DNA from 4 places in the Arthrobacter tumbae genome. Region 4 is predicted to be linked to each of the others. Evidence: predicted binding sites of a transcription regulator. Region 4 holds the regulator's gene; each other region holds the start of a gene.

Region 1 (2,199 bases), 270 kb from region 4:
GCTTACCTGTTCGCGCGCAAGGGCGTGGTCTCCCTGCCGAAGAAGGACCTGTCCGAAGACGACGTCCTGATGGCTGTCCTGGACGCGGGTGCCGAGGAAGTTAAGGAGTCCGGCGACGCATTCGACGTCCACTCCGAGCCCTCCGATCTGCGCGCGGTCGTTGCTGGGCTAGAGGAATCCGGCATCGAATACGAGACCGACGAGGTTGAGTTCGTTCCGTCGATGCAGGTGGAACTCGATGCTGACGCCGCACGCAAATTCCTGAAGCTGGTGGATGCGCTCGAAGAGCTTGATGACGTCCAGAACGTGTACTCGAACGCGGAGCTCGGCGAAGACGTGATGGCCCAGCTGGAGAGCGACGATTAGTCTGCTCACCGCGGGTCTCGGTCAACGCCCGTGACGCTGCGCGTCATGGGCGTTGACCCCGGGCTCACCCGCTGCGGACTTGCCGTGGTGGATGTCGAACCGAACCGGCGCGCCACCCTGGTGGCGGTCGGGGTGGTCGGTACCCCGCCGGACCACAGCCTCGATCGCCGGCTGCTGATGATCGCCGATTCCGTGGACCTCTGGCTGGATACGCACTCACCGGCGGTACTCGCCGTCGAACGCGTTTTCAGCCAGCTCAACGTCAGCACCGTCATGGGTACCGCCCAGGCATCGGGGGTGGTGATAGCTGCGGCGGCGAGACGGGGGATACCTGTAGCGCTTCACACACCGACCGAGGTCAAGGCGGCAGTAACGGGCAACGGACAGTCCGACAAGGCCGCAGTTACCAAAATGGTGACGAAGATCCTCCGCCTGGCGACGCCGCCCACCCCTGCCGACGCCGCTGATGCTCTTGCACTTGCCATCACCCACGCCTGGCGAACCGGATCAACTTCGTCAATTCGGAGCCAGGGCGGGTCGGGCCGGACCGCGGCCCAACAGTTGTGGGCTGAAGCGGAAGCGAAGGCGCGTCGACGGCGGTGAATTCACTCCGGCACAAGCCTGCATGCCGGCGTGCCTCGGTGTGGCGGCATCGAATAGTCGGCGCCGGGCCGTACGCTGATTCGTAGATATGTTCGGTGATATTCGTTTCGATACTCAGCATCTGGAGCCCAGCGCATGATCAGTTCTCTGACCGGGACCGTAAGCCATGTGGGCCTGCACTCGGCCGTACTCGACGTCAACGGGTTCGGGATGCAGGTACAGGCAACGCCCCAAACCCTTTCCACTCTCCGGCTGGGCAACCAGGCAAGACTTTTCACCTCGTTGATCGTCCGCGAGGATTCGATGACCCTGTTCGGATTCACAGATGCAGACGAACGTGAGGTCTTCGAAACCCTGCTGGGCGTCAGCGGCGTAGGCTCGCGGCTGGCGCTGGCAGTGCTCGCGGTCTATGCGCCGGCAGCCATCCGCACCGCCGCATCGTCGGGGGATGACAAAGCGTTCAGCAAGGTTCCAGGCATCGGGCCCAAGGGCGCGCGGCGCATCGTGCTTGAACTCGCCGACAAGCTCGTTCCGCTTGAGACCGACACTCCATCAACTGCCGCCGGCGCCTGGCAGTCCCAGGTCCTCGCCGCAATGATGGGCCTCGGTTGGTCGGAGAAGGACGCCGGCTCTGCCATCGACTCCGCAGTGAAAGAGTCTCCTGAGATCGCGGCATCCGGAGACGTCGGTTCCATCCTGAAGCTCACACTGCGCAGGCTGGGCCAGGACGGGGCGCGCAGCTCTGCACGGGCTTCGGTGAACTGATGACAGATCAGGAGCAGCCGCTCGTATCGCCCGCCGTGGACCCGGAGGACCGGGCGGTCGAGGCAGCCCTGCGGCCGAAGAACCTCGACGATTTCGTCGGTCAGGCAAGAGTGCGCCGTCAGCTGTCCCTTGTCCTCGAAGCATCCCGGATGCGGGGCCGCAGCGCGGACCATGTTCTCCTGTCCGGGCCACCCGGCCTTGGCAAGACCACCCTGGCGATGATCATCGCCGCGGAGATGAATGCGCCCCTCCGCATCAGTTCCGGTCCCGCCATCCAGCACGCCGGTGACCTCGCCGCTATCCTGTCCTCGCTGACTGAGGGGGAGGTACTCTTCCTCGACGAGATTCACCGTATGTCCCGCCCGGCAGAAGAAATGCTGTACATGGCGATGGAGGACTTCCGGGTGGATATCATCGTGGGAAAGGGACCCGGTGCAACCGCCATCCCGCTGGATCTTCCACCCT
Region 2 (2,199 bases), 130 kb from region 4:
CGGGGGGCGGTGGCGGTGTTCATGATGGTTGTGAGGTATTCGTATTGTTCGTCGGTGGCTGCGATGTCGAGCAGGTGGAGGCCGCGTTTTTTGCCGCGGAGGAACACGCCTTGGCGGTTGGTGAGTTCCTTGTCTGTGGGTTCGGGCCCGTCGGGGTCCAGGTGGGCTTCGAAGCGGTGGATGAGTTTGGCGAGGAAGTCGGGGTCGAAGCGGGTGGCGCTGGCGGTGAGTTGGGCTTCCATCGTGTCGAGGGTGGCCGGGTTGGTGGTGAACTGTGCCCGGTCCAGGGCGCTGTTGATCATGGTGGCGGCTTTGCCGGACACTACCCCGGCGGAGACTTCGGCTGCGAGGTGCTCACAGGTGGCGGGCAACGGTTCTCCGGTGAGGGTGATGCGGGGGATCAGTTTGGAGCCGAGGCGGAGCCGGCGGTTGGCTTCGCTTCTGCTGATGCGTAGCCGGTCCCGCAGGTACTCGGCGGTGCACCGGTAAGCGGAGCGCCCACCGGAAGGACCGGACAGACCGAACGCGAAACCGACACCACCAGTGGCGGAATCGGCACCACTACCGCCGTCGTCGTCGGTGATGGTTTTGTTGATGTGGGCTGGCCTACCGCCGTCTGCGGCGCTGCTGCGATCCACCGCGGTGGCGGCGACGACCTGAAGGTACTCCACCGTCCGGGAGAGGTCTTCGATTCCGGTTGCCTGCTCGGCGAGTTGATCCTGTCCCATTCCCGGGAACGCGGCCACGAAACGCGAGGCGTAGGCGGCCAGGATCTGCAACAGGTCCCCGATCGACGGCGCGGACAAATCGGCCGGATCATCGAATTCGAAGGATGGGAGAGCACGCAATCGTTCGCCTGGAAGGGCGTCGAGTGCGGCTGTCAGGCTCATACCTCATTCTATTAGAAGACACATTCGAAAGAAAGGGGTTGTGAGTAAACAGATGAAGCCGTCATTCTCCAGGCAGTCTGCAGTCATCCATGTTTGAGTAGCAGCATGTCTTCCAGGAAATGGACCGGAGTGTGGCCGGCCGTGCATGAGGAACGTCGAGCCCTGATCGAAGATCTCGCTGGAATGAGTGAAGAGCAGTGGGCCATGCCCTCCTGGTGTCCCGGTTGGGATGTGAACGACGTCGTGGCTCATCTCGTGGATTCCGCGAAGACCACGCGTGTCAGTTTCGTCCGCCGCCTGGTGTCAGCGCGGTTCGACTTCGACCGTGATAACGCTGCTGGGGTCGCCCGCGAGCGGAGGGCGACGCCGACCGACACTCTCGCCGAGTTTCGCCGCGTACTCAATGAAACCAAAACGCCACCCGCAGCACCGGCGACCCGCTTGGTTGAGGCCATCATTCATGGTGAGGACATCAGACGCCCGCTTGGGCTCAAACGTGAGTATCCCATCGAGCACGTTGCCACAGCCCTGATGTATCAATTGCGGACCACCGTCTCAATGGGAGGCGGCAAACAGCGGGCGGCAGCATCAAGAATCGTGGCGACTGACTCCGACGTCGACTTCGGTACCGGAGCTGAGGTGCGAGGATCAACACTCTCACTCCTCCTTGCTGTGTCGGGCCGTCCGGTTGACCGTGCCGAGTTCAGTGGCGAGGGCGCCGCGGCTTTCATCCAGTAAGCCCGGTAATAAGAACCGGGTGCGTCACAATGGATAGGCGGATCTTCCGCCCTCTTTCAGAACCGCCCACTCCCACGACAAGGTTCGCACCATGCCTTTGACCATCCGTCGCGTCACTGCCGCCGATTACGACGACGTCCGCCGGATCACCCGGGACGCCTATCTTCACGCGGGCTACTTCAGCGACCCGGACCACCCCTACGTGCAGATTCTCTCCGATATCGAGCACCGGGCCGAACACGCAGAGGTATGGGTAGGGGAGGAGGGCGGCGTCGTCGTCGGTTCCTTTGCCATCACGTTCGAGGGCCAGCGCTACACGGACATCGCGCTGGCGGGGGAGTTGGAGTTCCGCATGCTCGCAGTGGATCCGTCAGTTCAGCGCGGCGGTATCGGGCGACGGATGGTCGAGTGGATCATCGATTATGCCCGAGCCCTGGACGACATCGATGCCGTGAGCCTGACCAGTGGCTCGGACATGGTGCGGGCACATCGGTTGTACGAATCCCTCGGGTTCGAGCGTGTGCCAGGCCGTGACTGGTGGGTACGCGACGAAAACATCCAGCTCTGGGTC
Region 3 (2,199 bases), 2.2 Mb from region 4:
TTGATTCGACGGTCCAGTTTCCTTGGTGGATTTGGTGGTGGTGCCAGGAGCACAGCAGGACGCCGTCGCTGAGGTTGGTGGTTCCACCTGTTGCCCAGGGGATGATGTGGTGGGCTTCGCACCAGGTTGCGGGAGTGGTGCAGTCGGGGAAGGCGCAGCCTTTGTCCCGTGCGACCAGTGCTCGTCGCAGGTGGGGTGGGAAGAGGCGTTGGGTGCGGCCGATGTCCAGGACCTGGCCTTCGCCGCCGAGCACCAAGGGGAGGATGTCTGCGTCGCACGCGAGTTTACGGATACTGCGGGCGCTCAACTGTTGGGCGAACACCGAATGCCCGTCGTGCCCACTGTGCCGTCCGTGTCCGTCGTGTCCGCTGTGTCGCCCGTGTCCGTTGTCTGCCAGGTCGTTGAGGAGGTCGCGGTAGTTGATGGTGACCATTACTTGGGGTCGGTGGCCTCCGGTTGCGGGGAGGCCGTCACCTGCGAGTGCGATCCGGCAGGCTGAGACGAGACCGTCGAGAAGGCTCTGTTCACGGGTCGGCTGATCGGGGCTTGAGCCGGCGTCGTTGTCGCCGCCGTCGGTGAGGTTGCCGTCGGTCGTGCCGGTTCCCTGGTGAGCGGTGTTTTGTGCTCGGGGGTTGGTGGCGGTGTTCATGACGGTGATGAGGTGTTCGTATTGTTCGTCGGTGGCGCCGATTTCCATGAAGTGCAGGCCGTGGCGTCTGCCGCGCAGGAACACGCCCTGGCGTGCGCGGAGGATTTTGTCGGTGGGTTCGGTGCCGTCCTGGTCGATGATGTCTTCCCAGCGTTGGGCCAGGGCCCGCAGGACGTCTTCATCGGATTCGACGGCCTGGCGGACCAGGTGCTCTTCCATGGCATCGAGTTCCTGGCGGGTCGCGGCGGGTGAGACGCGGTGCATGGCGTTGCGGATGATGGTGGCGGCACGGCTGCTGAGCGCACCGGCACTGGTTGCTTCAGCCAGAACACCCAGCGGAGGTGTGAGCGCTGCTCCTGGTCCGGGAATCTCGGGCAGGACGTCGTGTCCGAGCCGTAGCCGGCGGTTCGCTTCGGTGCGGCTGATACCGATTTTCGCCCGTAGGTAGTCCGCGGTGTTCTTGTGCGGGTCCCGGGCGTCCGTGGTGGCGAGCTGGTGGTCCTCGGCGGCACGGGCAGCCACGGTCTGCAGGTGATCGACCAGTTTGGAGAGCTGCTCGACCTCGACCAGGGTTGCCGCGGCCTCCTGCGGACTCAACGTCAGGTACGACGACTCATACTGCTGCACGAAGGCCTGTAGGTCGGACCGCAGGCCACCCAGGAGAGACGTGTCTTCCGTGGTGGGTTCGAGCACTGCGACGGCCATACCCAAATTCTATCGAACACGCGTTCTAATCACGATCGAATACCGCCAATGTGGAGGACAAGTGAAACAAACTTATCCACAACCCCGTACGTGAATGCCGCCAACCCGCGTAGGCCTAGGTGAGGTGACGCGTGCGCTCGTAGCGGTGAATGGCCCGCTGGGTGGTGCGGTTGGTGAGCACGCGGATGGTGGTGCTGACACTGCCCGAGATAATGGCGAAGATCAGCGCTGACCGAAGCGTGTTCTCAAGGCCCTCCACGTCCTTCGGAGGCTCGTTTCCGGTGACCCGCTTCCAGATGAAGTCCACCAGCTGCGTGCCTATGAGGCCCGCCCCAATGCCCAGTCCAACGCCCATCAGTTTGAAGATCGCGTTCATGGTGCCTCTTTCAGTCGGCTTAGCTTTCCTCCCAGCCTAGCGTTATCGAGGCGATCCTTGGAGGACCCGGTGGGTCACCGGCCGCTGCATGACCGCAACGACGACGACGGCGTAGCACGGCTTCCGGTGTAGAGTTGGTATCGCTCAAACAACGACAGGGGAGCGCAGCCACGCAGGTGGTGGGCGCTGAGAGTGCGGATCACCGCAGACCCTCGAACCTGATCCGGCTAGTACCGGCGAAGGGAGTCGAGTTCTCGAGGCTTCACGGCGTCTTGCCGGAAGGCCTCCCCCTCCTGTACCCAGGAGGATCAACAATCATGACTGCAACACAGAGCGTTACACCGTCCCAATCCCGGCGCCGCTATGAGTGGCGTGTCGTCGATATCGTGGTCGCCTCAGTCATCGCGGTGGCCGTGGGCGTCATCTTCTTCGCCTGGTCTGCCGGTTACAGCGGCATTGCCGCGGTGAC
Region 4 (2,199 bases):
CAAGCGTTGCGCGGCGCGAGCGCAGCGCGCTTAGGGGTTGCCCACAGGAATATGGAGCGTCTGCCCGGCCTGTACAGTCGACGAGCCCAGGGCATTCAGTTCCACGATGTCCTCAACAACGGCACGCGGGTCCCGTTCCGGGGCGTACTCCGCGGCGAGAGCCCAGAGCGTCTCCCCAGACGTGACGCTGACCCGGATGGTGTCCGTGACGCCACTTACGGTTTCCGCTGCCTGCGCCTGGGAGGTGAAGAACGAAGCGATGATCAGCAGTGCGGCGGCGAGCACCGCGAGCGGCAACGCCAACAGAACAACCCACCCGCGGCGCGTGAGGTGAATGCGGGATACCGTGCCTCGCGTGGAATCTGTGCGGTCCTCCGGGAGGAGTTTGGTAGCTGATCCTGCAGTATGGAGCGTCGACATGGCGTCCACCTTTCTCGTTGTTGGATCTCCCACGGCTTTTTTCGAAGCTGTGTTCTATTCCTCTGCCTTTATTATTAGCACCTGTAAACTAATATTGTCGAGACTCGCTCGAACAAATGTTTGAAAAGACGTTCCGTCTCCCTTAGCGTTGCTGGCAAGGGTGACGGTCCGGCCGCTTCGAAAACCAGCTCATCACCCACCACTGACAAAAATGGTTGGCGAGCCGGCAGTCCGGGTCCCGCCGGAGGAAGGGATGCATCTCGTGGCAGAACTCAGTGCGGCACAGGACATGGCAGCGGTGCCTTCGTCAGACGTGAAGCGTGGACGCGGACGGCCGCGCGGCAGGGCCATACCAAAGGGAATGACAGCGCGGCAGACAAAGATCCTTGAGACGATCCAGCGCAGCGTGGCAGCACATGGCTACCCGCCGTCGATGCGTGAGATCGGTGACACCGTGGGGCTTGCGAGCCTGTCCAGCGTTACTCATCAGCTCTCGCAGCTGGAACGCATGGGTTACATCCGCCGCGATCCAAAGCGTCCCAGGGCCATGGAAATCCTGCTTCCACTCACACTTGGAGACAACGCGCCGCGCGTGATGCCGTCTTCTGCCGACGAGGAACCGACTCGGGCTTCGGCCGTCGACGCGGCAATGGTTCCCCTGGTCGGACGCATTGCGGCCGGAGGTCCCATCCTGGCGGATCAGGTTGTTGAGGACGTCATGCCACTGCCTCGGCAGCTCGTCGGACACGGTGAGCTCTTCATGTTGCGCGTCTCCGGCGACTCCATGATTGATGCCGCGATCTGCGACGGGGACTGGGTAGTGGTCCGTAAGCAGAGCAACGCCGAGAACGGCGATGTGGTGGCAGCACTCCTGGATGATGAGGCCACGGTGAAGACCTTCCGCCAGCGTGACGGTCACACCTGGCTCCTGCCGCAGAACACCAATTATGAGCCGATACTTGGCGACCACGCCACCATCATGGGCAAGGTTGTCTCTGTGATGCGCGCCCTCTGAACGGGCTTACGGCGTGGTGCTAGGCAGGCTGAGTCGCCGCAAGCCGGGAGAGGACTCCGAGCGCCGTTGAACGGTCCGTTGTGGACCAAAAGGGCGGCAGCGCAGCCCTGAGGAACCCGCCGTAGCCGGCGGTTGCCAGCCGGGAGTCCAGGACGGCCACCATACCCCTATCATCGTGGGCGCGAATGAGGCGGCCCGCTCCCTGCGCAAGACGGACGGCAGCGTGAGTAGCGGACACACTCATGAATCCGTTGCCCCCGGCCTTCGCCACAGCTCGGGTTCGCGCGGTCATCAGCGGATCGTCCGGCCGGGGAAACGGTATGCGGTCAATGGTGACCAGCCGGCAGGCGATGCCCGGCACATCAACACCCTGCCACAGCGACATCGTGCCGAACAGGCAGGTGTCCGGTTCCTCCGAGAACTGTTTCACCAGCGCAGACATGGAGGACTCGCCCTGGCAGAGAATCTCGACGTCGACCCGCTCCCGCAGTGCGTCAGCAGTATCCTCCGCCGCACGCCGCGAGGAGAACAGCCCCAACGCTCCTCCGCGTGAGGCCTTGATGAGCGCTTCCAACTCATCCATTTGTTCCTCGGACGTTCCGCGGCCTGGTTTCGGCAGGTTTTTGGCGACGTACAGGACACCCTGGCGGGGATAGTCAAACGGACTGCCAACGTCGACGCCCGTCCATGACGGCGCTCCTTCGCCGGTCAAACCGAGGGAGCCGGCAACCGGCCCGAACTCCGAGCCGATTGCGAGCGTAGCG

What was found. Region 4 encodes LexA, which represses DNA repair genes until DNA is damaged. Its sites were predicted from a motif close to TCGAACANNTGTTCGA; they were not measured.
Region 1: ruvA (Holliday junction branch migration protein RuvA) is a predicted target of LexA. The motif match lies at 1,050-1,065, and genes of this name have one in related genera.
Region 2: JOD47_RS13920 (HNH endonuclease signature motif containing protein) is a predicted target of LexA. The motif match lies at 903-918, and genes of this name have one in related genera.
Region 3: JOD47_RS04405 (HNH endonuclease signature motif containing protein) is a predicted target of LexA. The motif match lies at 1,367-1,382, and genes of this name have one in related genera.

Annotation. Positions count from the first base shown of each region.
Region 1 is NZ_JAFBCC010000001.1:3,345,377-3,347,575, forward strand. It holds gene JOD47_RS15770 (YebC/PmpR family DNA-binding transcriptional regulator) at 1-366, shown strand, start outside; gene ruvC (crossover junction endodeoxyribonuclease RuvC) at 397-969, shown strand; gene ruvA (Holliday junction branch migration protein RuvA) at 1,105-1,734, shown strand; gene ruvB (Holliday junction branch migration DNA helicase RuvB) at 1,734-2,199, shown strand, end outside.
Region 2 is NZ_JAFBCC010000001.1:2,945,779-2,947,977, forward strand. It holds gene JOD47_RS13920 (HNH endonuclease signature motif containing protein) at 1-890, opposite strand, end outside; gene JOD47_RS13925 (maleylpyruvate isomerase family mycothiol-dependent enzyme) at 996-1,628, shown strand; gene JOD47_RS13930 (GNAT family N-acetyltransferase) at 1,720-2,199, shown strand, end outside.
Region 3 is NZ_JAFBCC010000001.1:920,810-923,008, reverse strand. It holds gene JOD47_RS04405 (HNH endonuclease signature motif containing protein) at 1-1,354, opposite strand, end outside; gene JOD47_RS04400 (DUF4235 domain-containing protein) at 1,470-1,730, opposite strand; TPP riboswitch at 1,877-1,992, shown strand; gene JOD47_RS04395 (ECF transporter S component) at 2,048-2,199, shown strand, end outside.
Region 4 is NZ_JAFBCC010000001.1:3,075,331-3,077,529, reverse strand. It holds gene JOD47_RS14560 (LysM peptidoglycan-binding domain-containing protein) at 31-420, opposite strand; gene lexA (transcriptional repressor LexA) at 710-1,435, shown strand; gene JOD47_RS14550 (ATP-dependent DNA helicase) at 1,455-2,199, opposite strand, start outside.